Regions from separate parts of the Desulfofalx alkaliphila DSM 12257 genome, predicted to be linked through region 2. Evidence: riboswitches for the same ligand, from Rfam matches in the RefSeq annotation. Region 2 holds a riboswitch; the other holds the start of a gene.
The links. Region 2 has a riboswitch for cyclic di-GMP ahead of BR02_RS0102165 (hypothetical protein). Riboswitches for the same ligand answer to the same signal wherever they lie in the genome.
Positions count from the first base shown of each region.

Region 1: linked by a shared signal. The riboswitch ahead of BR02_RS14620 (sensor histidine kinase) and the one ahead of BR02_RS0102165 (hypothetical protein) in region 2 are both predicted to bind cyclic di-GMP.

Region 1 is NZ_JONT01000001.1:151,457-166,321, reverse strand. Features, by position in the region: gene BR02_RS0100865 (DUF5305 family protein) at 1-344, opposite strand, end outside; gene BR02_RS0100860 (hypothetical protein) at 550-1,305, opposite strand; gene BR02_RS0100855 (hypothetical protein) at 1,631-2,401, opposite strand; gene BR02_RS0100845 (signal peptidase I) at 2,708-3,916, opposite strand; gene BR02_RS0100840 (hypothetical protein) at 3,952-4,506, opposite strand; gene BR02_RS0100835 (hypothetical protein) at 4,586-5,083, opposite strand; gene BR02_RS0100830 (response regulator) at 5,112-5,762, opposite strand; gene BR02_RS14620 (sensor histidine kinase) at 5,790-7,457, opposite strand; cyclic di-GMP riboswitch class II at 7,513-7,596, opposite strand; gene BR02_RS0100815 (hypothetical protein) at 7,903-8,112, opposite strand; gene BR02_RS0100810 (UbiX family flavin prenyltransferase) at 8,212-8,790, shown strand; gene BR02_RS15575 (hypothetical protein) at 8,821-9,003, opposite strand; gene era (GTPase Era) at 9,201-10,091, opposite strand; gene cdd (cytidine deaminase) at 10,102-10,542, opposite strand; gene BR02_RS0100790 (diacylglycerol kinase family protein) at 10,596-10,949, opposite strand; gene ybeY (rRNA maturation RNase YbeY) at 10,967-11,440, opposite strand; gene BR02_RS0100780 (HD family phosphohydrolase) at 11,421-13,574, opposite strand; gene BR02_RS0100775 (PhoH family protein) at 13,579-14,556, opposite strand; gene yqfD (sporulation protein YqfD) at 14,586-14,865, opposite strand, start outside.
Region 2 is NZ_JONT01000002.1:63,800-78,664, forward strand. Features, by position in the region: gene BR02_RS0102110 (alkaline phosphatase family protein) at 1-615, shown strand, start outside; gene BR02_RS0102115 (4Fe-4S dicluster domain-containing protein) at 698-1,228, shown strand; gene BR02_RS0102120 (CoB--CoM heterodisulfide reductase iron-sulfur subunit B family protein) at 1,235-2,098, shown strand; gene BR02_RS0102125 (FAD-dependent oxidoreductase) at 2,119-5,151, shown strand; gene BR02_RS0102130 (hydrogenase iron-sulfur subunit) at 5,148-5,567, shown strand; gene BR02_RS0102135 (methylenetetrahydrofolate reductase C-terminal domain-containing protein) at 5,564-6,232, shown strand; gene BR02_RS0102140 (methylenetetrahydrofolate reductase) at 6,229-7,128, shown strand; gene BR02_RS0102145 (glycerate kinase) at 7,194-8,333, shown strand; gene BR02_RS15375 (hypothetical protein) at 8,398-8,550, opposite strand; gene BR02_RS0102155 (GNAT family protein) at 8,628-9,074, opposite strand; gene BR02_RS0102160 (hypothetical protein) at 9,228-9,650, shown strand; cyclic di-GMP riboswitch class I at 9,913-9,997, shown strand; gene BR02_RS0102165 (hypothetical protein) at 10,197-10,607, shown strand; gene BR02_RS0102170 (response regulator) at 10,714-11,388, opposite strand; gene BR02_RS0102175 (sensor histidine kinase) at 11,410-12,540, opposite strand; gene BR02_RS0102180 (Mrp/NBP35 family ATP-binding protein) at 12,847-13,704, opposite strand; gene BR02_RS0102185 (DnaD domain-containing protein) at 13,990-14,841, shown strand; gene BR02_RS0102190 (ATP-binding protein) at 14,861-14,865, shown strand, end outside.

The DNA of each region.
Region 1 (14,865 bases), on a different contig from region 2:
TCCACATAGCCCTCAATGATGCCCACAACTTCATAAGTGCCTTGAACTTTGGCCGGGCCGTCACCTGTAAACTGATAATTAAAAGTAGCTTGGATATTATCTACAAGGGCAGAAATATACTCTTTCCCTTCCCCCAATACTGTATCTGGAAAAACAAAGGAGGGGGTCATATTAACTTTATAGTTAGCGGTGGCACTGTTTTGATAACTGTAGAGCGTTACTATTTCTTCCTTAGTTTCCTGCTTTGTAACTTCATAAAAAATTAAAATAGAGAAAATAACGGTTAACACAAACAAAAGACACATCAATGACATTCTAATACTTTTATTGAGCTTCTTCTTCATAGATCACCCATCCAAACATTTCTTTTTTAAGAAGTATTCTGTAATAATATTCCTTTCCCTTCTTTTTACATATGGATGTTTATGTGCTTTTTTGCCGGAAAAAATCGATTAATGCCAAGTCCTTTGCACTTAGGCAGAAGAGAAGAAAAAAAACAGGAGCCAGCATGTGCTGACTCCTGTTCATTAAGTTAAACTCTCTTGCCTTTTAGCGCTCAAACAAGTTGTATTGAATAAACTCAAACTCAATATCAAATTTAATTTCTTGATTTTGACCTGCATTGTTATCTAAACCCTCTACATCCCAATCACCGGGAATAATAAATTTCATTTCGGTGTATAGATTTTCCCCTGTGGCACTGCCAAACTGATTATTGGGCAGTAAGACTATACCAGTCATATACTCTTGTAGACTTTCTTCTAACTGTGCTAAGCTAACAGTCATTAGGTCTACACGTGGAGCCTTTTCCCCGGAATCATATTTGCCAAAGCCATACTCTACTTGTATAATTTCGGCTAACTCGGTATCAAATCCTACCTTATTGTCTAGCTTTATAGATTGTAGTACAACAGGGACACTGCCTGTATTTCTGGCTGATAAATTGGTTTCTACAGTGGTGCCCGGATATAAATTGCCAAATCCAAAACTCACTGTGTTGTTTTCAACCGTAGGGTAGTACCGTTTGTTATGTTCAGCCTTATTACCCTCATCATTTACCCTATATACATTATCATTTGCCCGCAGATCCCTATATGGGTGATTATACCCATTATATCCTTCACTAAACTGTACAGTATACGCTTCATCTGGTTTGTTGCAATCGCCCGCCAGTATAGCAACACTTAACTCACCGGTATTAATGGTGTTACTTACCTTGAAACCGTCAGTCCAAGCAGCATAACCGGCACCCATCAACATAACCGCCAAGGCAGTTACAAGAGCTAAATACTTAAATTTCTTCATCCCAGTCGCCTCCTCTTATTCATAATTAAAGGTAAAACCTCCAAGCCAGGATGTTTACCTTATCTGTCATTATAGTTATTGGCCTTAGAGCAGTAACCACTCTATGGTGTAGTTATCATTTAATAAATGGAGTATATTAGCTAGTCCCCAAGCATTATTTAACTACTACCTTCGTACCATTACGGCGGAAGGGTCAAAGAAGGATGCCTTTATATTAAACCCCCCTCACAAACCAAGAGCATTTGTGACATTAAATCTTGATTTGGAAATTAAAAGTGGCTGTTAATTTACACAACAGCCACTTACATAGGTCTTTAAATTATTGCTAGTCAACTAAGTTGTATTGTTTAAAGTTAAATTGAAGATCAAATGCAACAGATTCATCTTGAGTAATATTTCCGTTACCTTCGGGGAAAACAAATCCTATGTTGTAACGTAATTTATCGTTTTGACATAAATGACCGTTAAACTTATCAAGCTCATTATCCAAGTTTGCTAACTTAGTACGAACGGGCTCAACGGGTTCCTCGGGGTTGCCGGGATTATCTCCACCGCCGGGATTGCAATGTCCGGGGAATAACCAACACCAGAAACACCAAAATCTCATGGGTTGAATAGCGCCATCTCTGATAATTTGCGGCTCAACTATTACCTCTATTACTTCTGCTAAATCAATATCATTGGCAGTTGAATCGGTAATATTAAATTCTACATTTTCCAAAACAGCCGGCACTGTTCCGGTATTTGTAGCTTCTAAAGTAGTCCAAACAGTAGTGCCGGGATATAAGTTACCAAAGCCAAAGCTTACTGTATTGGTTTCATGATCAATTGCAACATCATGCAGAACACCATTTTCAACCTTAACATTTCTGTCAGCGGTTCTGTAAACATTGTCTTCAGCTACAAGAGCTGCATACTCATCATTTTTCATTGTTGTTACTTCATAGGATTCCTGTGCATTACTTAATTCAATTTTTAAATTGCCGGTTTCAAGGGTGGTGGTAGTTTTGAAACTATCAGTCCACGCGGCATAACCGGCGCCCATTAGCATAACTGCCAGGGCGATGGCCAGTGCTAGGAATTTAAATTTTTTCATTTACCCTTCTCTCCTTTGCGGATTTTTCTTTTGCTAATCTTTCTTTAGATAAAGATTGGCAAGCCGGCTTTGCAATCCTTATCAATACTTATACTCAAAGTATAACTTTTGCTTAAATATCAGTAACCACTCCAAGGAATAGTTATCAGTTCATTAATAGGGTTATTATTAGATGGTTCCCAAGCATTATCTAACTACTACTTAAGTACCATAAAGAGCAGGGTATTGTTGTTTATGAAATAACAAGCGGCATCAAGGGGTTAAATGCCCCTTGATGCCGCTCTATCCTTACAAGCATCTTTTCTATCAAAACTGAATATCCGTTAAATCTATGCTTTTATCACTTTTTATAAGCAATGTTGGCCAGCCAACCTTAGGAACCACCTTAATAATCTCACCTTTAATTTGTGGCGGTTCAACTAAATCTGAATCCGGAATAGAGTTATTGTCTCCCATTGTGCGAAAACTTTTGTTTCCATCTTCCTCGACTATATCTATAATACGATGGGAAATTAGTATTGAGCCCCTTTCAAATTGTATAACATCACCGACACTCAAATTATGTATATCACTCTCATCCCTTATCTTTTGCACTAGAATTACATCCCCGGGCTTTATCATCGGTTCCATGCTGCCGGTGGCTATTACAGAGGGGTAGATTGAGAATACACCCACTGCAAACCATACAATGAGTATTGAAGTTACTATGGTAACTATCCAACCAAAGGGGCTATCCTCGTCTTGAGCCTCTTTATTAAATAGTTTTGCTTCACTGGAATAAATACTGTGCATTATGCTTAATGAAAAAACGGGGACTAAAACCCCGATAAATGCCTTTGTAATCCATTGTAAATCAGGCAAAATGGGAGAAAGCCAGTGAACGGCCTTGATTGTGCCCATATAAATTATTGCCGGCAGTGCCCCCCCAAGAAAGGCTAAATAGGTTGCAAACAGCCCATGACAGAATTCCGGCGCAAAATAACGGGCAATATAGATAACAGCATCTTCATAACCCCTTAATTGAAAGAGATGCGGCAGAGGGATACCGGCAAAGGTCATCACAAGGGCCACCAAAATAAAGATACGGTACCTTTCATACCGTGCAAAACTGTTAACAAGATAATTTCTTACCAGTTCCATTGCTATTAAGGGGGAGCCCACAACCAAGATATTAATGGCAATACCGCTTAAAGAATGGCTATAAGGACTTTTACCGAACCCGTCCAGTAAGCCTGCTAAAAAGGTAATTGCTATGAATATAACAGCAAAATTTAATGCCCACCAGTTTAAGAACTCACCATGTCTAAGTTTTGCCTTGGGCCGAACCCGGGGAAAGCACCAAACTGTTAAGGCAATACCCAGCCATAAGAGGGGCTTAATAACATAAGTAAAGACAGGCCCACTTAGCAGGTGGGCCACAGGGGGAGTTTCTAAAAAGCACACACCGAGCACCAAGCCAATGAGCAAAAAACATCTTCTTTTTGAAGGTGTGGTTGGTTGATATTTTAACTGCATCACTTAGACCCCACTTTGTCCTTAACCGTTTAGGTTCAATTTTCACCACTTGAATCGGAAGAACCGGAGCCAGCGCCATCTGGCCCCGATTGCCCACCTGCTGAACTATCTGAGCCGGAAGTACTGCCTTCACTTGAAGGGGGAGAGCTATTACTAGCAGTGGAATCCCTTCCTGAAGAATCCTTTGCGGATTCTGTTCCACCGGAAGCTGGACCACCGTCAGTAGAATCCCCCTGGGCGCCGCCGGTACTTTCTAAGCCGGAAGAATTGTTTTCACCTGAAGAGTTGGGCCCACTGCTTGGTACTGTACCTGCAGCATCCCCACTGTTGCCCATATCTTTGTCATTGGAATTTTCATCTTCAGCCTTTATCTCTGAACCACTTCCACCGGCACCGGCCGAGCCTTCAACGGCTCTAATGATTCCATCAAGGTCGGAGGCCGCGCCCATGTTTTCTTCCTCAACTTCCGGGCTAATTACGCTTATATCAGTTTCTATGGTTAGTTTTTTCTCCCAAAAGGCATAGCCCCCCGATGCAAATATAAAAGCAGCTAATATACTTATTAAAATCACTGATATTTTTGCCTTCATAATTAAATCTCCCCTAACCTTATTTACACAATAACACTAATGCACCGAAGTATAGACCATGGCAAAAGCTTATAAAGGGTTATTTGTTCCACTGTGTATATGGCAGCTTAATTTCAGACTGAAAACCGCCCTCTTCTTTGGCCTCAATGGATATTTGGTTATTAATAGTTAACGGTTCCTCAGATGTAATTACTTTAGAATGGCTATTGTCTATCTCTAAATTAATTGCGTCACCATTTTTAAGAACCAGTGATTCTCCATCAAGTATTACCGGAAGGGTGCCTTCATTCTTAATACCATAATTTATAGTTGCACTATAATTAGGATATACCTTACCGCTTATAATAATTTTTTCGTCCTTAATATTGACATTTAAATATTCATAATCTCCGCAATGATTAAGTTCATAATGCTGACTAAACTTTGGATCAATGTAGCCGGTGGCAACTGTGTAATTATGGTTTAAGCCGTTATTCCAGCTGGCATAAGTTATTCCGGTAAAGTTTACAAGAGCTAAGGAACCAATTAATATTACCCGCAATCCCAAAGAAGACTTTTTACGCTTCCTTGTTTTCATTAGCAACCCACCCTTAAATCAATTTATATTAACTTAATAAGACAGCATGGGGGTCATGATTAGCCATCCCGCAAGATGCTGCAAAAACCGCCGCTTTAGTGCGGTCCTTTAGGCCTAACTTGGAAAGAATGTTGCTCACATGCTTTTTAACTGTGTTTTCGGAAACAAACAGCTTATCAGCAATTTCTTTGTTACTTAGCCCGTCAGTTATGGCTTTAAGCACCTCTGTTTCCCTTTCTGTAAGGTCCGACAAGAGCCTTTCCTGCTTATTTTGTTTTTGCACCATTAGCTCCATAACTAGGGGGTCGTAATAAGGTCTGCCACCATGAACCAGGCGCAGAGCGGTAATCATCTCCTGGGGTAAGGCTTCTTTTAAAATATAGCCATTCACACGGCATTCCATGGCTTGCTTAATATCCTGGTGATCCGCAAAGGTGGTTAAAATGATAAAACGGCATTTAGGAGCTAAGGGGCGCAGTTTTTTAATGATATTAATCCCGTATTCCCCGGGCAGGCGAAGATCCACCAAGGCCACGTCGGGTTGTATTTTACTAAGCATTTGCTCAGCCTGCCGCCCACTGTTAGCCCAACCCACCGCCTCCATGTCATCCTCATCCTTTAGTACAGACTTAATACCTTCCCAAACCAGTGGATGATCATCCACCACAAGCACTTTCATTATCTGAACCTCCCGTGGGTATAATTTCTAATTATCCGGGATAACACAGCTTATCCGGGTTCCTTCACCAAGGTTGCTTTTGATACTAAAACGTCCATTAAAAGATTTAATTAGACTGTTCATATTTGCTAATCCCAGTCCCGGCTTTGTCAGCTTGTCTACATCAAAACCACCGCCGTCATCGGCTATCTCTAATTTTACTTTGGATGGTTCCATTTGCAGATTAACCTTAATTGTACGGCACTTGCCATGTCTGATGGCGTTAGATGTTGCTTCACGCACCACACGATAAAGGGCTTTGCGCAAGGCAGGACTGATTGTATCTTCTAATCCCTCTGTTTGAAAATCTACCTTTACCTTATTTAATTGAGCCAGTCCCTCCAAATAAGAAGATAAGTTTGCTACAAATACCTGCTCACCCCGGCGGCGGGGACTGATGCGATAAATTGAACTCCTCAGTTCCCTTGCGGCTTTACTGGCGGTACTGCCAATTAGCTCAAGCTGTTCTTTAATTTCATCTTCTTGCAGTGAACCCTCCTTTTTGGCAAGACTGTGCAATGCATAGACAATACTAAATAGGTATTGGGATACCCCATCATGTATTTCGTTGGCAATTCTGTTTTGTTCCTCTATCACCATCAGACGGGCAGATAATTCATCTGCCTTCTGCCTTTCCATAACAATGGCCCCTAACTCCGCAAGAAAGATAATGGCTCTATTTAAGTCACCCTTGTTGATACCCCTTGGAACCACATAAGCTAAAAAGCCAAATCTTTCATCCAATGATTGTAAAGGAACACATACCAATTGCCCCTTTGTATCTCCGTCATCTAAAGGAAAGGTATATGTTTTTTCTTGGCCATAATTCAACCTATCCCAGATGATGTCAATTTGCCTACTGTTAATATGTTCCTCTAAAATATTATCAGGGTCTGATATTAGCCATTGGGGTCGATTACCGTTATTCATCAAACAGCACATGGTGGCTTGGGCACCACTGAGCTTTCGTGCATATGCTGCCAACACTTCTGCCAAATGACTGGGTTCTGAACCGGCAGATACTGACTCTAAGGCTTGGTATAAATTGGAGTTGTGTTTTAGTAACTGTTCAGATTGGTTGTATGCAGTGGATAATTGGTTATAGGCATCGGCCAAATGTTTGATTAATTGTGCAAAGAGATATGAAACTGTAATTAGTAATAAAAACACCAGTAGCAACCACTGATTTTCTTTCCACAGCTCAAATATACCGATGCCACTAAAGTAGATACTCGTCAGCGATGATGAAGCTAAAAAAATCACCACGGTAATCCAGTAGTATGCATTGGGCAGTAATAAGGCTGTCATGAAAATTGGATTTAAAGCATACCATATAAATGGACTGCTCAATCCGCCCGTTGGTATCAAAAACAAAGCGATACCCAGTGTTTCAATAACAACCAGCTGCATTTTATCAATGTCTGTATCTTTGTTATATTCATATAGGTAAGAAATGATTAACCCAAAGGCCAGTAAAGAGATTATTACCAGCAGTTTAATACTAAATAATGAATTGCCCGGATTGAACAGGTAAAAAACAGAGGTTAAAAACCATGAAATAAACCTAAAAATAACCATGGCCCTCCAGCCACCCATAATCTCCGGGGTACACCTTAGCCCATCAGATCTTTCTTGAATATCGGTTAAAGTACTCATTGGCTAATACACCTACATACAATCCAATTCTAAAAAAAGATAACCTGACTCCATAAGAGAATCAGGTCGGTTGCACCACTGACTCAACACACCTCAGGTGCCCAAATATAAGGTGTGTCTCATTGTCCCCTATTATTTTAAAATTTTAAATGGCTGACTACGTGCTAAATTATACATCAAAAGTACCAATTGATATGTAAAAATTTGTAACCAATTCATAGGAATCTTGTTACTTTATTATCAATATAATTATTTTTTGCTACAAAATACACAATGATTTTTTGAGGGCATAGGGATCCGGCTCAATAAACTTAAGCATTTCAACATTGACCTGGGGTAAAAAATAAAAAATCATGTCAAAATATTTTATTAGGCCTTCAATACAAAAAGACCCTGACATTTTGCCAGGGCCTTGTCTGTCAAACACAAACCAAATTAACTTAGTTTAAAAATTAATGCTACCGCCGATACCGCCCAATAGTATGGACGAAATAAGCATGAGCCTAAAAGCCTGCCAATAGTTGATTTCTTTAATGCCAAACACATCCGGCATGGTAATATTCCACAAATACACGAGCAAACCGGATAAAATGAGTAAGACCACAACGGCAACTACTAGAGTAATAAAAATACCGCCAATATTTACATCCAACAATCAAACACCCCCTCCGGTATATTTTACCATAAATACTATGCTAAAATATAAAATTAGGGTAAAATATACAGCAATGTTTATTTATCGCAGGTGATTATAATGACTGTATCTAAACCTAACCGCATAGTGGTAGCCATTACCGGAGCAAGCGGGGTGATATATGGGGTTACATTGCTGGAACAATTACAGCGCCTTGAGGTAGAAACTCACTTGATCATCAGCCAATGGGCCGCACGTACCATTGAGCTGGAAGTGGGTATCAGTCCCCATCAGGTTGCTGCCATGGCCGATAAATACTATCAGGAAAATGACCTGGCCGCAGCCATATCCAGCGGTTCATTTCTGCACCGGGGCATGGTTATTTGCCCCTGCAGCATGAAAACCCTTGCATCCATCGCCAACGGTAATGCAGACAATTTAATAACCAGGGCCGCTGACGTCACTCTTAAAGAACAGCGCCGCTTGATACTGGTAACCAGGGAAACGCCCCTGTCTGCCATTCACCTGGAAAACATGCTCAAACTGGCTCGTCTGGGTGTAACCATCATGCCCCCCCTGGTGGCCTTTTACCAGCAGCCCAATAGTCTGCAGCAGTCGGTGCTGCATTTTACCGGAAGGGTAATGGACCTGTTAAATATCCCCAACGATTTGGTAAATCGTTGGGGACAGGACCGGTAGAATGCGGCTTGGCTATGGCCATATCCGCAACTATTTATAGAATTGTGCAGGGGGAAACTGGGAATAGGTTCTAATACATTTGCCCCTGGAACCTTTAAATAGAACTTTATAAAACTGATCAAACTCATCTTTTTTCATACAGATGGGATACTGGGTGTTGGTGAGTACGTTATTGACTATCAGGTTAAAATGAATGTACAGTCTGGTTTCCATTACAATAACGAGGTTATATTCATCCAAGCCAATCACCACACTTTTAATATTGGTGTTTGTAGGTTATTTCTGTTTATTATGTATATGCTTTATACTAGCATAAGTTGCAATTTGTTGCTATGTATGTAAAGGGTATTATAACCACAAAACAACCGATAAACAGAACAGCCCTGCCTAAATGTGGCAGGGTTTATCTTTTACTCGTTATAATAACCAAAGTTCTTAAGGTGTTGGGGGCGATTGCGCCAATCCTTTTTTACCTTTACCCACAGTTGTAAATAAACCCGGGAGCCAAGCAGTTTTTCTATTTCTTGCCGGGCCTGCTGGCCCACCTTTTTCAACATACTACCCCCTTTACCTATTAAAATACCCTTTTGCGATTCACGTTCGGTGTATATGGTTGCTTGCACCGCCACCAGGTTATTAGGCCGTTCCTCCAGATGGTCAATGGCCACCGTCACCGAGTGGGGAATCTCTTCACTGGTTAAGTGTAGCACCTTTTCTCTAATTAATTCAGCCATGATAAAACTCTCCGGCCGGTCGGTAATTACTCCTTCGGGATAGTAGCGGGGGCCTTCGGGCAGGTACTTCAGCAAGACCTCAACCAGCAGGTCAGTGTTTTCTCCCTTTAGTGCCGATACCGGAATGACTTCAGTAAAGGGGTAGAGTCCCCTATACTGATCTATTGCCGGCAGCAGTTCGGCCTTACTAATTAAATCTATTTTGTTTAACACCAAAAATACCGGTGTTTTTAACCCCTCCATTTGTTTTAGGATATATTTATCACCGCTTCCCGGTACAGATGAGGCTTCGGTCATAAACAGCACCACGTCTACCTCTTTAAGAGTGCCCAAGGCCAGGTCTACCAGGTGCTCACCTAGCCGGTGTTTAGGTTTGTGGATGCCAGGCGTGTCTAGAAAAACCACCTGGGCATTTTCCCGGTGCAATACCGAATGAATTTTGTGTCTGGTGGTTTGGGCTTTATCGGACATAATTGCTATTTTTTGCCCAATTACCTGGTTCATCAAGGTCGATTTGCCCACGTTGGTGCGGCCCACCAGGGCAACAAAACCTGACTTAAATGTCAAAATATCCCCCCTAACCCTGCAACAGGTCTTTGTCAAACTGTGCCGGCAGTAATTCACCGGCTGTTGTCTTTATATAATGGCCATCCTTATTGACCATGTATACTTCCATATGCGGTGCAAATTCGATCATTACCTGCCGGCAAGCCCCGCAGGGACTGCAGGGCTGTTCGGTGTTGGCTATCACTGCCAAGGCCTTAAAATCTTTAAAACCGTCTGCCACCGCTTTAAAAATGGCCACCCGTTCGGCACAGCAGGTTAACCCATAGGAAACGTTCTCCACATTGCATCCGTTGTAAACATTGCCTTCCTTGGTAATAAGTGCCGCCCCAACCGGAAAGTTTGAATAGGGTGCATAGGCCCTGTTCATTGCTGCCCTGGCCACGTTAATCAACTTTTCCAGAGGATACACCGATCCCTGTACATCAATCATTTTTTCACCTGTTCCGGCCATCGGTCTCACTCCCACCTTTGGAATATATAAAACAACACCCAGCCCGCAGTTGTCTACTGCCTTAAATAAGGTAAAAACACCACCGCCGCCACTATTAACGAATTTATTGCTGCCACCAGCACCGCGCCTGCGGCCACATCCTTTGCCGCTTTGGCCAGGGGGTGGTATTCTGTGGTCTGTAAATCCACCACCGATTCAATGGCAGTGTTAATTAATTCTGTCACCCACACCAGGGCCACCGCAAAGCTGACGTACAGCCAATGATTTAAGGAAATATTAAACCAAATTCCCGCCGCAGCCACCCCCAGTGTGGCAAGCAGGTGAAATCGCATGTGCGGCTGAGTTTTCAAAGCATAAGCAATACCCTGCAGAGCCCAGCCCAGGCTGCCGGCAAACCGCTTCAACATATACAAATCTACCTTCTTTATAAATTCGGGCGGGTGTGAAAAAGACCTAGCTCTGCCAGTACCGCTTCTTCTTGCTCACGCATTTTTTTTGTGTCTTCTTCGCCTTGGTGGCTATAGCCCAGCAAATGCAATGTGCCGTGTATGGCTAAAAAGGCAATTTCCCGTTCGGGGCTGTGGTTGTACTCTTTGGCCTGGCGCAGGGCGGTATCCACCGAAATGAATATGTCACCCAGCACATGGGCCACCCCTTCTATCATCGGCATCTCTTCCCCTTCATCCATGGCAAAGGATAATACATCGGTGGGCTTGTCCACCTCCCGGTAACGGCTGTTTAACTGTTGAATGTATTGGTCATTTACAAACACCACACTCACTTCACTGCCGCTGCTTTGGTGTAATGCCAGCGCCTTATTTACAACCTTTTCCACTAACTCTCCCCAATCTTGCTGTACCTGAACATTTTCAGGATACTTACTTACGAGAACCGCCACGGCTTGATTTTCTCCTTTCCATTTCCTTCTGCATATCGGGGTATTCTATCCGGCTGTGGAAAATGCCGGACAAGACCCGCAGGAAAGCATTGGCTATGGTATCCAAGTCCTTTAAGGTCAAATCGCACTTATCCAGCTGACCGTCCATCAGTTTATCTTTAATTAATTTCCTCACTAAACCTTCCACTTGCCCGGAAGACGGGTCCTTCATGGCCCGCACTGCCGCCTCCACCGAGTCAGCCAACATTACAATGGCAGCCTCCCTGGACCGGGGTCTGGGGGCATCGTAGCGGAAATCCTCTTCATTGACCGTGTCGGGACGTTCCCCTTCCATGGCCTTGTGGTAAAAGAATTTCACCAAACCATTGCCGTGGTGCTGTTCTATGATATCTATTACCCTCTGGGGAAGCTTATGCTCCCTGGCTAAATCAGCACCGTCCTTCACATGGGAGGTTAAAATCAGGGTGGACAGTGTCGGTGCAATTTTATCGTGGGGGTTATCTGCTGCCATTTGGTTTTCTATAAAAAAGTAGGGCCTTTTAATCTTACCAATATCGTGATACAAGGCCCCCACCCGCACCAGCAGATGGTCGCCCCCCACCGCCTCAGTGGCCGCCTCTGCCAAGTTGCCCACCATTATACTGTGGTGGTAGGTGCCCGGCGCTTCCGTAAGCAGCTGCCGCAGCAGCGGGTTGCTGGGGTTGGCTAACTCCAGTAGTTTAACCGAAGAGGTGATGCCAAAGGTGGACTCTAAATATGGCAGTGCCCCGTTGGTCAACACCGAAGACAGCAAGCCGTTCAGCAAGCCCAATACTACACCGGACAGCAGCAACAACTGCCAATGGGTCTCATCCACCAGGCCGACAATAAATATTGACAGCATCACAGCCACACCGGTAATTAAACCTGCAGTGGCCAGTTCTCCCCGTTGGCTTAGTTTAGAAACACTGTAAACTCCGGTAATACCCCCCAAAAAGGCCACCAGGGTAAAGTTCAATTGCCCTCCGGTCATAATCCCGATAAACAAACTCATCACTGCCACCATCAGTACCGCCAGCCTGGATTCCAACAGTATCGCTATCAGCATTCCGGCAGCGGCAACAGGGGCCAGGTAGCCGAAAAGCTCGCCAAATTGCGGCCAACGGGCCACCTCTATTGCCACCAGCATTTTAGATACCGCCAGCACAATCACGGCCACTAAACCCAGCAGATATAAGTGGTTTATATTGTTGTAAATGTCGCGGTTTTGCTGGCGCAGGTAAAATAAGACTGAGGCCATCATGGCAGCAACTAACAAGGCCATACCCAATAGGGTTATCCACGGGTGCCTGGGTTGCAATAATCCCAAGGCCTGTAGTGCCAAGATTTGCTGCTGGGTTACAATATCTCCCGGAGCAACAATTCTTTGCTGGGCCTTAATCTCCACCTTAACAGGTTCCACTGCCTCAGCGGCCTGGGCTCGAATAGCCTCCGTTTGTAAAGCGTTATAAAACCTATTGGCCTCTGTGAAGTGCTGCACCAGACCCACCGCATATTGTTGATAACTGCGGCTAAAACCATAGCCCGGCACCCGGGCGGTAAGTTCAGCCTTCACATCATCCAACTGCTGCGGAGTGACACCCGACCGCATTCTATCAATAATCAGTGTGGTAATGCTTTCATGCACCAATCTTACATCACTGGGTGAACCGGTGGCCAAATCACCCAGGACCTGACTGTGCAGTTCAAAGGGTATTGCTGCCTGTAATTTGTTTACTTTATCATCTATAGTTAACTCATCATTAAGCTGAATTTGAGTTACTTGACCTGCCAAGTCGTCAATGTCACTCTCTACTGCCATAACCACTTGAGGGTCAACGGTGTAAACGTCATCCACCGCTTCCATGGCCTGTTGTTTTAACTCATCTGTTTTAACAGGATCCACATATTCAGCACTGCGGGGAGCCCTAATTTCGTATGGGGCCACATCTCCCGGATGCAGATTGACTTTGTTAGGAAAAAAGTCAACATAAAGCAATAAGGTAAAGATGGTTAGAAAAAATATAATGGCGCTTCCCCGGCGTATCCTGTGGTGCTTAACTATTAAAGTCAGCCCCTGCATCACAGTCTTACCAAACTTGCCCAAGGGAATCATCGTTTCACTCCCTATCAGCTTTCGCCTGCTCGGCCAGGTCATAAGCTTTAATAATCTCTTGCACTATAGGGTGCCTTACAATATCCGCACCCGCCATATGATGAAATACCAAACCTTTTACATCGCTCAGTTTTCTCTCAGCATCAATTAACCCCGAACGCTGACCTCTGGGCAGGTCTACCTGGGTAATGTCACCGGTAATTACCGCCTTAGAACCAAAACCCAGACGAGTAAGAAACATTTTCATCTGTTCCGGAGTGGTGTTTTGAGCCTCGTCTAAAATAATAAACGAATCGTCCAAGGTACGCCCCCGCATGTAAGCCAGGGGTGCTATTTCAATAATATTCCTTTCCAGGTACTTTTGCGTTACTTCCATGCCCAACACATCATATAACCCGTCGTATAAAGGGCGTAAGTAGGGATCTACCTTTTCTTGCAAATCCCCCGGCAGAAATCCGAGTTTTTCGCCGGCTTCCACAGCGGGCCGGGTTAAAATCAACCGTGAAACACTTTTATTTCTTAGGGCGGCAATGGCAAGGGCCACCGCCAGATAAGTTTTACCTGTGCCGGCAGGGCCAATGCCAAATACAATGTCATGTTTTCTTATGGCATCAATATATCGTTTTTGACCCTGGGTTTTAGGTTTAACCTGCTTGCCCCTGGAGGTGACCACCACCACATCCCGGGCCAAGTCATTTAAAGTCTCTTTGCTGCCCGAACGCACCGCCCGCACAGCATAATTAATTTCATGTAAGGTAATATGGTTGCCGGCGGCAGAGTAAGCCTCCAATTGCTTAATTACCTGCTCGGCTTCACGAACTGAATGGTGAGAACCAATAATAACCAACTGCCCGCCCCTGGCCACTACCTTGACGTCCAACAAATTTTCTATATGTACCAAATTCTCATCATGTCGGCCAAATATCTCAGCAGTGGATCTAAGGTCATTAAGTGTAATTCTAGCTTCCGAATTCTGTTCCAATATGGATATTTACCTCCCTGTGTTGGGTGTTAAGGCTGAAAGGGCCTACTTATCCCAATATCCTCCAGTGCCTCTACAAACACTCTTACCCGCACTAAATTCTCTTGCTGCCCTGTTTCAATGCGTTCCACCCGCTGTTCCATTACTCTGGCATGGTCCGGCAACTGTTCTTTTATTGCTGCCAAAGCATTTTGCTCAGCCAGCCGGTGGGCCTCTGCCCGGGTGCGCTCTTGGCGGTACTCCAGCATTTCCAAGTATTGTACTTTGTTAATTTCGACGGGCACCGAAATATTCCTCCAAGAAGGCATA
Region 2 (14,865 bases):
TTGAGGAAGGTGCTGGAAGAGCACGGGGCAAACAGTGATGAATATTTAAAACAAGTGAGCAACACCGATAATCAGGTGGGTCGTATTTTGCACTACTTGCACACCAGGGATATATTTGATAACAGCCTAATTGTTGTTACCGGTACACTGGGCCAGCCGCCCCTGGTAATGAAAGGGCCGCAGCTAAAGGTCGGGGCTGTTATACCTCCTGTTAACATCACTGATATCAGCCCCACCCTGGCCTACCTAATGGGTTTAAAACTGACCGGCGGCAAGGGTATGGTAATGTACAACGCCATCAAACCCAGGCAAGATCGTACCGAGGCCTATTTGCTCAGCCAGAGGGTTAATGACTTAAGCCATGCCTATGCCAATGCATTAAAGGAAAAGCACAGGTTAGAAGAAGAAAAGGCCGATGTAAATTTGCAGCAGCAAAAACTCTCCCATGAAAAACAGCAAATACAGCATGAAATAGATGTGCGGGATCAAGAAATAGCCGCCTTGACCGATAAGATTAGCCATATGAAGACCGGCGGTATAATTGTGCTGGTGCTGCTGGCTGTGGGATATGTGGTGGAATACCGAATATTGCGTAAAAAGTTCTTAATGTTTTAGCCGGAGTGCGCTCCGGCTGATTATTTGTTATAATGATCGCATGTTAAATAGTTAGCTACTTATTAGGAAACGGGGGGTTATGGTGGCAGTGCATGATTTGGCAAAACAGGTGGCGGTAGATACCGGTCAACTGACATTACGTTGCTATGGGTGTGCCAGGTGTAGTGCCGGTTGTCCTGTTTCCTTTGCCACGGATTTAAAAACCCACCAGGTAATAAGATTGGTGAACCTAGGTCAATTGGACAAGCTGTTGCAGAGCAAGGCAATTTGGCTGTGTGCCTTTTGTAAAACCTGTAAGCAGCGGTGTCCCAATGACATAGACGGTTCTGAGGTGATCGATTGGCTAAAGCATAAGGCCTTGGAGAAAAAGGTGACACCGGCCCTGCCCAACATACCGATTTTATATGAGGTATTTATGGATTCGGTGGAAAAGCTGGGCCGGGTGTATGAAGCCGGCTGGATAGGTGTTTATAAAATTAAAACAAAAACATACACCAAGGATTTAAAATTGGGTTTAAAAATGATTAAAAAGCGCAAAATCAAGCTCTTGCCGGGAAGAATTAAAAATTACCGGCAGATTAAAGAGATATTCGAGCGCGCCCGAAAGGGGTAATGACGGATGAAGTACAGCTATTATCCAGGCTGCTCCCTTTGCTCCACCGCTTCGGAATACAACCTGTCTTCTGAGGCCATATGCGCTAAACTGGGCATAGCTTTAGAAGAAATAAACGATTGGAACTGCTGCGGTGCCACGGTGGCCCATGCCACCAGTGCTCATTTGTCGGTGGCCCTGCCGCTGCGCAACCTGGTACTGGCCGAGCCCCAAGGCTTGGACGTGGTGGTGCCCTGTGCAGCCTGTTATCATTGGCTGCGGGTGGCCCACCACCAGGTGGTTGAGAACACCCCCGCCGGCAGGCGGGCCAACCAAGAAATGGCTGCGGTGATGGGGCAAAAATACCGGGGCAGTTTACAGGTAAAGCACCTTTTAGAGGTACTGATGGAGCCGCAGGTGTTGGCAATGATAAAGCGGCAGTTAGAAAAACCCTTAACCGGTTTAAAGTTGGCTGCCTACTACGGTTGTTTAATGCTTAGGCCCGGCCATGTGGTGGCCTTTGACGACCCCGAGCAGCCCAGGCAGTTAGACAATATCACCACTGCCCTGGGTGCAGAGGCGGTGCGCTGGTCAGACAAGGTGGAGTGCTGCGGCGGCAGTTTTACCCTGGCCGAGTCAGGGGTGGTCAGTAAGCTCAGTGCGGATATTATTTCTGCCGCCCGTCGGGGCGGGGCAGAGGCAATAGTAACTGCCTGCCCCTTGTGTCAGGCCAATTTGGATACCAGACAGCAAGAGGGCACACCGAAAATGCCGGTGTTTTACATCACTGAGCTGATGGGGGTGGCCCTGGGCATGCCCCAGTATAAAAAGTGGTTTAAAAAACACCTTGTGGACCCGATGCCATTACTTAAGGAAAAGGGACTTGTTTAGGACAGTGTTAAGGTTATTAAGTGTTTAATTTTTTACCAGAAAGGTTGATGGCTGTGAAACAGCAAAGGGTTGGTGCGGTGTTGGTGGTTGGCGGCGGTATTGCCGGAATGCAGGCTGCCGCTGACCTTGCCGAAGGCGGCTTTCTGGTTTATTTGGCCACTGCCGATGACTCCTTGGGGGGCCGCATGGCCATGCTGGACAAAACCTTCCCCACCAATGAATGCTCCATGTGCCTGTTAGGCCCCCGCATGACCGGGAGCCTCAGCCATGCTAATATAAAGCTAATAACCCGAGCCACCCTTGCGGAACTGCAAGGTGAGCCCGGCAATTTTAATGCGGTGCTAGATCGGCAGCCCCGGTATGTGGATGAAAGCCGCTGCACCGGTTGCGGTCAATGTGCCGAGGTATGCCCGGTAAAGGTGACTGATCAATTTAATGGCGGCCTTTCCCGGCGCAAAGCCATTTATAAGCAATTTCCCCAGGCGGTGCCCAACAAGTATGCAATTGATGCGAAAAACTGTATTAACTGCAAGCGCTGCGCCAAGGAATGCGGCACCGGTGCCATAGACTACAGCCAGCAGCCGGAACAACTAACCATCCCGGTGGGGGCAGTGATATTGGCACCGGGATTTCAGTCATTTGATGCCACCGTTCTTGGTCAATACGGTTTGGGCCATTACCCCAACGTGGTAAGTAACATCCAGTTTGAGCGTATGCTGTCTTCCACCGGGCCCACCGGCGGGCAGATCAGGCGCCCATCCGATGGGGAAGTGCCGAAAAAAATAGCCTTTATCCAATGTGTTGGCTCCAGGGATTGCCGCCCTAACCAGGGGGCAGAGTATTGTTCCGGAGTTTGCTGTATGGCTTCAATAAAGGAAGCGGTAATTGCCAGAGAACATCATCCGGAAATAGAGCCCACCATATTTTACTTGGATATACGGGCCCATGGAAAAAACTTTGACCGTTATGTGGAACGGGCTAAAGAGCAAGGCATTACCCTGAACAGGGCACTGATATCGTCAGTTAAGGAAGACCCTGCTACGGCCAACTTAACCCTGCGACATTATTGCCGGGGGGAGGTGCTGGCGGAGCAATTTGATCTGGTGGTACTGGCCAGCGGTGTTCGCCCGCACCAATCGGCAAAGGAGCTGGCCCGGGCGGCGGGAATAGAATTAAACCGGTATGGGTTTGTAAAAACAGATGAAGCAAACCCCGTTCAAACCACTAGAATGGGGGTATTTGCCGCCGGTGGTTTCATCGGCCCCCGTGACATTCCGGAAACGGTGGTGAACGGTGCTGCCGCTGCAGCCTCTGCGGCCCGGTTGCTAAAGGATGCCAGGGGTACCATGGAAGAGGTGGTGGAATATCCACCGGAGCTGAATGTTATGGATGAAGAAGCCCGGGTGGGGGTCTTTGTATGCCGTTGCGGCACTAACATTGCCGGGGTGGTTGATGTTCCGGCAGTGGTGGAGTGTATCGGCAAGCTGCCGGGGGTAGAGTATGCCTGTGAGTTTACCTACAGCTGCTCACAACAGTCCCTGCAGCAAATTACAGATATTATTCGCCGCCGGCGGCTAAACAGGGTGGTGGTGGCTGCCTGCTCCGTCCGTACCCATCTGCCCTTGTTTCAACAGGCCATTAAGCAGGCGGGGCTAAACCCTTACTACTTGGAAATGGCCAATATCAGGGACCACTGCTCCTGGGTGCACCGGGAATACCCCGATGCGGCCACCCGGAAGGCCAAGGATTTAACAGCCATGGCCCTTGGTAAAGTGCGTGAGAATAAACCACTGCACCCCCAGCAGGCACCGGTTGTCCAAAGCTCACTGGTGGTTGGAGGGGGCATTGCGGGCCTCACCGCTGCCCTTTCACTTGCTGACCAGGGCTATGGTGTCTATCTGTTAGAAAGGCAGCCCCGGTTAGGGGGCATGGTGCAGCGGCTTCCTTTATATAATAAAATCCTTGAGGATAAGATAGCGGCGGTGACGGAACACCCCAACATTACTGTCTATATGGATGCTCAACTAAGGGAGTGTGCCGGCAGAATAGGCAGTTTTACATCCACCGTACAAACAGCAGGCGGTCAAGTGCAGCTGCAGCACGGCACAGTGATTATTGCCACCGGCCATGAACCTGCGGAGGTGGACCGGTATCTGTACGGCAAGGATCGGCGGGTAATTACCCGGCTGGAAATGGAAGACCGTTTAAATAAAAAAGAACTTGAAGATATAGATAAGGTGGTTTTCATTCAATGTGTCGGTTCCCGGGAGAAGGGCAGGGAGTACTGCAGCCGCACCTGCTGTAACCAAACGGTGCGCCAGGCACTGGAAATAAAAAACCTACGCCCCCATACATCGGTGTTTGTCTTGTACCGGGATATGCGCACTTACGGATTTGCCGAAGGCGATTACCTAAAGGCCCGGGAGCAGGGGGTAATATTCATTAATTATGCACCGGAACAGCCGCCCAGGGTGCAGAGCAGTGATAGCCACCTGACGGTGGATATTTATGACCCCGTGGGCCAGGTGCAGTTAACACTGGCGGCAGAACTCTTGGTGCTGGCCAACGGTGTGGAAGCTGCAAAGGATTTGCACAAGCTGGCCGGTCTGTTTAAGCTTCCATTAAACGAGGACCGTTTCTTTGTGGAAACCCATGCCAAGCTATCGCCCTTGGATGTGCCCAGGCCGGGTATATTTATTTGCGGTGGCGCCCATTCACCCCAACATGTGGCTGAAACCATAGCCCAGGCCCAAGGGGCGGCGGCCAGGGCGGCGGCGGTGCTGTCTAAGCCCCACCTCTTGGCCGGCGGTTCGGTGGCCCGGGTGATAGCAGAAAAATGTGCCGCCTGTTTAACCTGTGTAAGGGTGTGCCCCTTTAGTATCCCAATCATTGGCGCTGACAACACTGCAGAAATAAATGGGGTGCAATGTCAGGGCTGCGGCACCTGTGCCGGGGCCTGTCCCAACGGAGCCATAGTGCTGGAACATTATCATACCAACCAGTTAACAGAAAAGGTGAAGGCCATGTTTGGCTTAGGAGGTGGCAGAGCATGAGCGACTTTAAACCGAAAATCATAGCCTTTTGCTGCTACTATTGCGCCTATGCTGCCGCCGATGTGGCCGGATCGCTGCGGCTACAGTATGCGCCGGAAGTAAGACTAATAGAAATGCCCTGCTCCGGGCGAGTGGACCCGGTGATATTGCTGAAGGCCTTTGAGGAAGGGGCCGACGGCGTATATGTGGCCGGCTGTTTAGAGGGAGATTGCCACTTCTTAAAGGGCAATCTGCGGGCCAAAAAACGGGTGCAATATGTGCAAGAAAAACTTGCCGAACTGGGAATAGAGCCGGAGCGGTTGGCCATGTATAACTTGAGCGGCGCCCAGGGTAATGTCTTTGCCCGGGTGGCCGATGAATTTACCCAAAGGATAAAACAATTGGGGCCCAGCCCCATCAGGGGGTGTGGTAGATGATTATTGCGGAGCAAAAGCCGATAAGCGAAGTGGCTGCCTTTATCGACAAATTTGATAGGGTGCTCTTGGTGGGCTGTGGGGGATGTGCCAGTGTATGCCTGGCCGGGGGCGAAGCCGAGGCAGAAATGCTGGCCACCGGGCTGCGTATTTTACGCAAAAAACAAGGGGGCAGCTTAGAAACCCTTGTCACCACCGTCACCCGCCAGTGCGACCCTGAGTTTATTGAAAAACTTTCAGATACTGTGGACACTGTGGATGCAGTGATATCTTTAGGTTGCGGAGTGGGCGTACAATTTTTGGCCGAGCGCTTTACCGATAAATTGGTGCTGCCGGCCCTAAACACCGCCTTTGCCGGCGGTACCGTCAGCCCGGGCCTGTGGGAAGAGCGCTGCAGCCTGTGCGGCCAATGTATGCTGCACCTCACCGGAGGAATTTGCCCAATAAGCAGATGTGCTAAAAGCATACAAAACGGCCCCTGTGGCGGTTCGCAGTTGGGCAAGTGTGAAATTCACCCTGATACCCCCTGTGCCTGGCAGCTGATATATGATCGTTTGGTAAAACTAAACCGGCTGGACTTAATGTTAGAATACCGCCCGGCCAAGGATTGGTCCCATGAGCGTTCCGGTGGCCCCAGACGGATGGTGAGGGAGGATGCACAGCTATGAAAAGCGGAAGTAAACTAGAACAGGTACTCACCGGGGGCCGGTTTGCGGTGACTGCAGAAATAGGCCCACCCAAACATGCCAATGCTGAGGGCATTATTAAACACGGCAAGGTGCTTAAGGACTATATTCATGCTGCCAATATCACCGATAACCAAACGGCCATTGCCCGGCTATCCAGCATTGCCGCCGGTGTGCACCTGCACAACTGTGGCTTGGAACCGGTAATTCAGGTAACCTGCCGGGATAGAAATCGCCTGGCCATACAGAGTGATTTGCTGGGGGCATATAGTTTAGGTCTGCGCAACGTCTTGTGCTTATCCGGAGACCACCAAAAATTTGGCAATCATCCCCAAAGTAAAAACGTTTTTGATATTGATTCCATTCAACTGCTAGATATGGTGCGGGGCATGCGGGATGGTAAAAAGTTTCAGTGTGGGGAGGAAATTAAGCAGCATCATCCAAAATTTTTTATCGGTGCCGCTGCCAACCCCTTTGCCGACCCCTTTGAGTTTCGGGTGCTGCGACTGGAAAAGAAAATCAATGCCGGAGCCGACTTTATTCAAACCCAGTGCATCTTTGACATGGAGCGCTTTGAAAAATTTATGGCCATGGTACGCCAACGGGGACTGCACAAAAAAACCTATATCTTAGCAGGGGTTACCCCGTTAAAATCTGCCCGGGCGGCAAAATTCATGCAGCAGCGGGTGGCAGGGATGCTTGTTCCCGATGAAATAATTGAACGGATGGAAAGGGCCGAAGACCAAAGGGCTGAAGGGATAAAAATATGCGTAGAGCAAATTAAACATTTGAAAAAGATAGAGGGTGTGGCCGGAGTACACATTATGGCCATCGCCTGGGAGGAAGTCGTGCCTGAAATAGTAGAAAAAGCGCTGTAACAAAGTACCCCTGTTGAGCAATAATAACAGGGGTTTTAAACTTATCTGTTTATGGGGTGAAGCTGATGAAAATAGTAATAGCACCTGATTCTTTTAAAGAAAGTTTAACGGCATGGGAAGCTGCCGCCGCCATGGAAAGGGGTTTTCGGGAGGAGCTGCCCGCTGCCGAAATTGTAAAGGTACCGATGGCAGATGGCGGTGAAGGCACGGTGCAATCACTGGTGGATGCCACCGGTGGTAAAATTCTTAAAAAAGTAGTTACCGGCCCCTTGGGGCAACCGGTGGAAGCCTTTTACGGCATATTGGGAAGCGGCAAAACAGCGGTGATAGAAATGGCTGCAGCCTCCGGCTTGCACCTGGTACCGGCGGCAAGGCGCAACCCGCTGGTTACCACCACCTGGGGCACCGGGGAATTGATTTTGGCGGCTTTAGACGAGGGAGTAGAACACATCATCATCGGCATCGGGGGCAGTGCCACCAACGACGGCGGTGCCGGGATGGCCCAAGCCCTGGGGGTAAAGCTGTTAAACCATGGGGGAAGTGACATCGCTTATGGCGGCGGGGCACTGGCTGAACTAAGCTCCATTGATATGTCGGTTTTAGATAAGCGCCTAAAGAAGGTAAAACTGGAAGTGGCCTGTGATGTGGACAACCCCTTGGTGGGTCCCAATGGTGCTTCGGCGGTTTACGGTCCCCAAAAGGGTGCCACTGCTGACATGGTAAACACACTGGATCAAAACCTGACTAACTACGCCAATGTAATAGAAAAACAATTGGGTAAAGAGGTGAAAAACCTTCCCGGTGCCGGCGCTGCAGGGGGACTGGGGGCCGGGCTGGTGGCTTTTTTTAACGCCGAGCTTAAAAGAGGGGTGGAAATTGTTATTGCTGCCACCAACCTAGAAGAAGATGTAAAAGACGCTGCCCTGGTTGTCACCGGGGAAGGTGCCATAAACAAGCAAACAATTCAAGGCAAAGTCCCCGTGGGGGTGGCTAAGGTGGCTAAAAAATATAAGATTCCGGTAATAGCTATTGCCGGTCTGCTGGCCGAAGACAGCCCTGTGGTGCACCGGCACGGCATAGATGCTATCTTTAGTTGTATAAATACTGTTTGCAGCTTAGAAGAGGCTTTGGCCAATGCAGAAGAAAATATCTACCGCTGTGCCAAAAACGTTGCCGCGGTCTGGAAAATGGGCAAAAGCTTTTAGAATTTGTTTTTACCTATAAAAAAAGCGACAGGGGCAAGACCCTGTCGCAAGCCTGCAAGTGCTTTTAATAATCCCCACCTTTTAAATTCTTACCTATCATATAACCCATATAGCCTACACCCATAATTCCTATCAGGTGAGAAACCCAAAAACCTGTTTTAGGGTAAGCCCAGGTGGTGCCTTCCAGTGGATAATTATCTTCCTGTTTGCGGTTCAAAAACAATTTTTCAACCCCCCTTTTTAATATGTAGTTTTTGAAAGAGGGAACAAAAGTAAACATGTAATATCAAGCAATTATATTTTTTTAACCATTGGGCAGGTATCATCATCTTTGTTTACTTTTACCAGCGGTTTAAAACCTAGTTGATGCCAAAAAGGAAGAGTGTTGTGATCCCAGTCTTCCGGATCTATTGTGGCATCAACAGACATAAATTGGCAACCCAGGGATTTGAGTTCATTTTCCAGCATGTAATAAACCTTTGTTGCCAGGCCTTTATGTCTCAACTGCCGGGGAATTTGATAATAGGTAATGTTACCTTGTTTTTGAAAACGGTTATTTACTTTAATATCGAAAATTAGCAAAAAAACATCTTCGGAATAGTGATCGCTGTTTTTGCTGCTGGTGATAAAAATGCTATTGGGAAATAAAATGTGACGTGCTAAGTGCAGTTTGATATTTAGTGTTTTTTCTGCAAAATGAAGCACCTTTTTTTGTACTGACAGCGGGATGTCACATGGCACCTTAGACCCTTCTTTCTGCTAATTTACATAAATGCTTCTACTAACAACGATTATTCCCTTCTTTAATTAATACGACAAAAAAACTAGAAATGTAACAATTACCAATTAATTGGCATATTAATACAAAAATGGAATAAAGGGGGGATTAATTATATGGATAATGCCCAATGGCTGATGGAGTTTAAAAAACAATATGAAGATAATCAAGGAAAATGGAAAGGTGGCAAGCCAATGAAAGAGAAAAAGGAAAACTATGGAAAGGCACTGGAGCATTGTAGAAAGAAATTTAAAGAGTGCGCCAAGTATGGTAAAGATGCCGATAAGTGTCGGGAGTACTATAAAAAAAGATATATGTACTACAAAGGCAAGTTAGAGCAAGGCAAAGGTGGCCCTGTAAAGGATGGGCCGGTTAAGGATGGCCCGCCGAAAAAGGATGCAGCTAAGCTACCCCCGAAGAAAGAAAAGCCAAAATGCTCACCCTCTAAACCAAGTAAAAAGCGCTGTCCTAAGGCTGAACGTTGTTTGTTAAAAACTCTCATAAATTTATGTCAAAAACAACAAAAACATAGCTGCTAGCTAATTAGGGGTGCAGGGGTGGACCTTATGGTTCACCCCTGAAACGATGACCCAGGTGAACCCCTTGCCGGAGAGTAAAGGCCTTAGCAAGGAAAAATTTCATCCGCAAGGTAATTTTTGCTTGAAATAATTAAAAATAGTTGTGATTATTAAACACTTACATTATTTAGTCTTTAAGTTATTCAAGAAATAACCAAAAAGCATTTACAAATATTATAAATACATGTAAAATTATATAAACGTATTGGCAAAAATATTATTTTGAAAATCCGGGCAAAGCGATCGAAAGGTCGTGACGCAAAGCTATGGGCCTAAGGCTATAATGCTATGGTTGCCAGGTTGCTTAAATAAGGTGACGTCTCTTTTCGCAGAGAGAAGATTTGTGACGTTTATTTGGCGACCTGTTTTTTATGTAATTTAACTAGGTCGCCTTTTATTTTATCTAAACATTTTCTGGTATAAAACAAGACTAAAATTTTACCGGTGTCCAAGTTGGACTAGCGTAAGCCAAGCTATTATCATGTTTGCGTTCAGGAGGTGAAAAACATGTCTCGCTATACCAGTAAAGATATACAAAAAATTGATGAACTCATACAAAGGGAATACGGCAAAAAAACTGCCTATACAGTGGCATGCCTGGCGGGCAGCAAATACAGTGCCTACCTTGTCAGGACCAGGGCCCATAAAATGGGATTTAAGGCTTTGAAAAAGAATGTGGAGTGGTCAAGTCAAGACATAGAGTATATAACCAAGAATCATCGGAAGCATTCGATGATGCACATGGCAAATTATTTAGACGTAGAAATTGGCTCCATAAAGTCTTTGCTGCTTTCATTGGGACTGGAGGTAAAGAAGGAGGTAGCGTCCGGAAAAGAAAGACGCTCCTTAAGAATGGCACTGGGTGGGGCTGTGGATGAAATAGATTACCTCCTGGGTTCAAGGTGGGATTTCCGTTAGTCTGTCCATTGGCTGAAATACAAACCCAGCGGCACAACCGGCTAAAAAATCTTTGGTTGGGCCGCTCTTAGGTTTATGACCGGTAAAGACCGTGTGCACCTTTTATTTAATCTTCTACCAAATTATGTTTAATGGCAAAAAGTGCTGCCTGGGTGCGGTCGTTAACCCCTATTTTTTGAAAAATATTGGTGAGGTGGTTCTTCACAGTCTTTTCGCTTATATAAAGCACATTGGCAATATCTTTGTTGGCCAGGCCTTTGGCCACCTGATGCAGCACATCCAGTTCCCGGTCAGTTAAGCCGTAATGACGATGTTGTTGATCCCGCTGGTTTGCCAGGCGGTTAAACTCTTGAAATACCTTGGTTGTGAGGGAAGGGGGAATAAAGGATTGCCCGGCTGCTACACCCCGAATGGTCTTAACTAAGTCGTCGGGGCTGACATCCTTTAACACATAGCCTGAAATACCACAGCGAATTAACTCAAACAAATATTCCTCTTGATCGTGTATGGTCAGCGCTATAATGCCTATATGGGGTTTTTCTTTTTTAATTACTCTGGTGGCCTCAATGCCATTTACATTGGGCATGTTTATATCCATTAAAATAATATCCACATCGATGTTCCGGGCCAGCTCAATGGCCTGGGCACCGTCTGCCGCTTCTCCTACCATTTTGAGATCCGGTTCCATAGAAATTATTTTTGCCAGCCCTTCTCTCATCAATATGTGGTCATCTGCTATTATAAACTTAATTACTTTCTTGTTCTTAGCCATCACATCCATTAATATCCTCCTCCCGGGCTCTTATATGGGTACAAACAAACTTATCTCTGTGCCCTGACCAGGGGCAGACTTAATATTTAACTTACCCTTTAACAATTGAATGCGCTCTCGCATACCGACCAAACCAAAGGCTTCATCTCTTTTTTCAGCCAGTATTCTTTCTTTATCAAAACCTTTGCCGTCATCCCTAATTAAAAGGCTGACTTTCTTAGACAAAAATTCTATTTTAATTACCGCTGTTTTAGCACCGGAGTGTTTTTTAATATTGGTTAATGACTCTTGTATTACCCTGAAAAGGGCCACTTCCAGCCAATTGTCTAACCGCCTTTCCCGGCCGAATACTGCCAATTCCACATATATACCATACTGTTCATTATACTGCTCTATGTATCTTTTTAAGGCAGGTATAAGTCCTAAATCGTCCAGGACCATGGGACGAAGATCAAAAATAATCTTTCTTACATCTTGTAAGTTGTTGCGTACCAAGTCTATTAAACTACATAATTCATGCTGCACCTGGGAGGGGTTTTGCTCCAGTAACTTAAGGCAAAACTCTGCCCGCATTACAATGTTGGCCATGCTTTGGGCCGGACCGTCGTGGATTTCCCGGGCTACCCGTTTGCGCTCTTCCTCTTGGGCTCTAATAATAGATAAGCCCAGTTCCTGTATTTGCTGGATGTCACCTATTTTTGCGCTTAGGTCTTCTAGGTCGTTTGTTAAAAACTTTAAGGCAACACCGATGTTAGAAATCAATTCCTCGGTACGAAGTACGGCCCTTTCTAACATTTTTAACTGCTGTTCTAAATTATCCCGCTGCTGGCGCAATAATATTTCTTTCTCACGCTGGGCATAGAGCTCGTCTTTTACCCTGTCTGCCCTTTCATAGCATTCCCTAAGCTTATCTTCGCCATAAAGATGAAAGTTTTGACTTACTTCAGCCAGCTTGTATCTGGCCTTTTCAAATTTTTTTTGTAGTTCATCCACCTTAATAATAATTTCGGTGGTTTCCTCTTGCACCTTTAACAACTCTATCTTAACCCGGTGGTAATCTTTACGGGCGTCTTCACCGATTTGATATATCTGTTCTTTACTGTTTTCCACTGCCCTAATGGCCTTTTTTATTACCTCGTCCAGTTGCTTAAGATCTAACATATTTTGTTCACCCTTATTTTTGCATAATACAGCCGGCGACTAACTAAGTATTCTATCGTTTTCTACAAAGTCCTGCCGTTATACCGTTTGCATACTTGTTAATAAAGTTAATTTATTAAAGATTAAAAAAACCGGTTACCAAGACCGGCACCGGTGACCCTGCTACTTTGGTCGTAGTCTTTTTGTGGGCCAAGAATGCTATTTTACTTTCAAAAACACAATAAAATACCAGGGCAGCTTGCCCTGGTATTTGTTAGTTTTATTGACAGGAATTTACCCCACCGATAGCGAAAGCTAATATATAACCTATGATACACCACTGTTTAATTGGTTCATCAGCTGTGGAAAGTTTTTAAATGCATCGGTTTCGTACTCTTCAATGCGGCCCTTATCACACAAGTCAGCAAATTTACCGTCTATAGGCAGTACAGCCAGCATAGGCAGATTTAACTTATCAGCCGATTCTCCGTGACCTTTACCAAATATTTGCGACTCTTCTTTACAGTGGGGACATACGAAGTAGCTCATATTTTCCACCATACCCAGTATTGGTACCGGAGGTTCTATAAGTTCTACCATGCGTACCGCCTTACGCACCACCATGGAGGCCAAATCCTGTGGAGAAGTAACAATTACCAGTGCGTTTAATGGAATTTGTTGCATTACAGTCAGTGGTACATCGCCTGTGCCCGGTGGTAAATCCAGCAGCAAGTAATCCAGTTTACCCCATTCTACATCGGTCCAAAATTGTTTAACTGCACCGGCGATAATAGGTCCGCGCCAGATAACAGGATCATCTTCGTTTTCTAAAAGCAGATTTAATGACATAATTTTAATGCCCAGCAAACTGCTTTTGGGTGGCTCAAAGCCAATGCCTGTACCTTTGCCGGGCCTTTCAACAACACCGAACATTTTGGGGATGCTGGGGCCTGTGATGTCGGCATCCAAAATGCCCACCTTATAGCCTTGTTTAGCAAGGCTCACTGCCAACAAAGAGGTAACCGATGACTTACCTACTCCGCCCTTGCCGCTCATGACGGCAATGATGTTTTTGACCATGGTAGAATCGTTGGCAGCTAACTTTTGCGGTGCGGAACAACTGTCAGGGTTTGAACTGCAGGTTCCCGATTGATTGTCTTTGCATGTGGAACAACTGTTACTCATTGTGTGCTTCCTCCCATCTCAAATGAACATTGTTTCATAACCATAATATTACTGCTTGCATTTAATGTCAATATATTTATTAAGATTAATTGGCTGCTATATTTGATGGTTAGACCGGAGCATTTGGGAGGCATTTTTATGCTAAAGCGGCCTGGGACAGGGAATAAGGGTGAACTGTTGATGTAAACCTGTGTTAATATGTTAAAACGGACTTAAGACCTGTGGACAAATTAACCTTAGGTGCCATAAAATATATAAGGTTAACTTAAGGGGGACGGTGACATCATGAAAGTTAAAAACAGCAAAGCGGTAAAAAAATACCGGGGCGGCAATATCACTGCCGCATTTGGAGCGGAACTACTGGTGCATGGAACCACCGGTATACCAAACCTCCTTTTAAAGTATTATAAAAAGATGGATCTTAGTGACAGCGAAATGATGCTCTTGATTAACCTAATTAGGTTTCGTACCAATGAACAAAATCTTTACCCCACAGTGGAGGAATTGGGCCAATGGGTAAACGGCGGGGCAGAAAAGGCAGCCTACTTACTGGAAAGGTTATTAGAAAAGGAGATAGTGGCAATTACCCAATATTATGACTATGGTATGGATGCAGTGGTGGACGGGCTGGACTTTGAACCGCTGTATGAAAAATTATCTGAGCTTTGGGCCTGTGACAAGGTGCAAGAAATTGAGCAAACCGAAAATTTATTAGATAAATCAACCCGGAACAGCAAGGTGATTTCGGAAGATGTGCCAAGCTCGACCCTTGATGAGGGACAAGTACTGAACATTTGTACCGTCTTTGAACGGGAGTTTGCCCGACCGCTGTCGCCAATAGAAGTGGATCGTATTCGTCAGTGGGTAAATGAGACCGACAGTGTAATTATTATGGAAGCACTGCGGCGGGCGGTGTTAATGGGCAAAAATAACTTCCGCTACATAGATGCCATAATTATGGAGTGGCGCAAAAATAATCTGCGTACCCTGCAAGATATTGCTAGGTATGATGAGGAGTTTCAGCAGCGTCGGGCCAGCCGGGGGACAGTGGATTTTAAAAGGCAGCAAAAAAGCACCGGGTCGCCCCAGGGAATGGACGAACGCAAAAAAATGTTTGATTCTTTGCTAATGAGTTAACTAAGGCGGTGTTCTTTATATGGC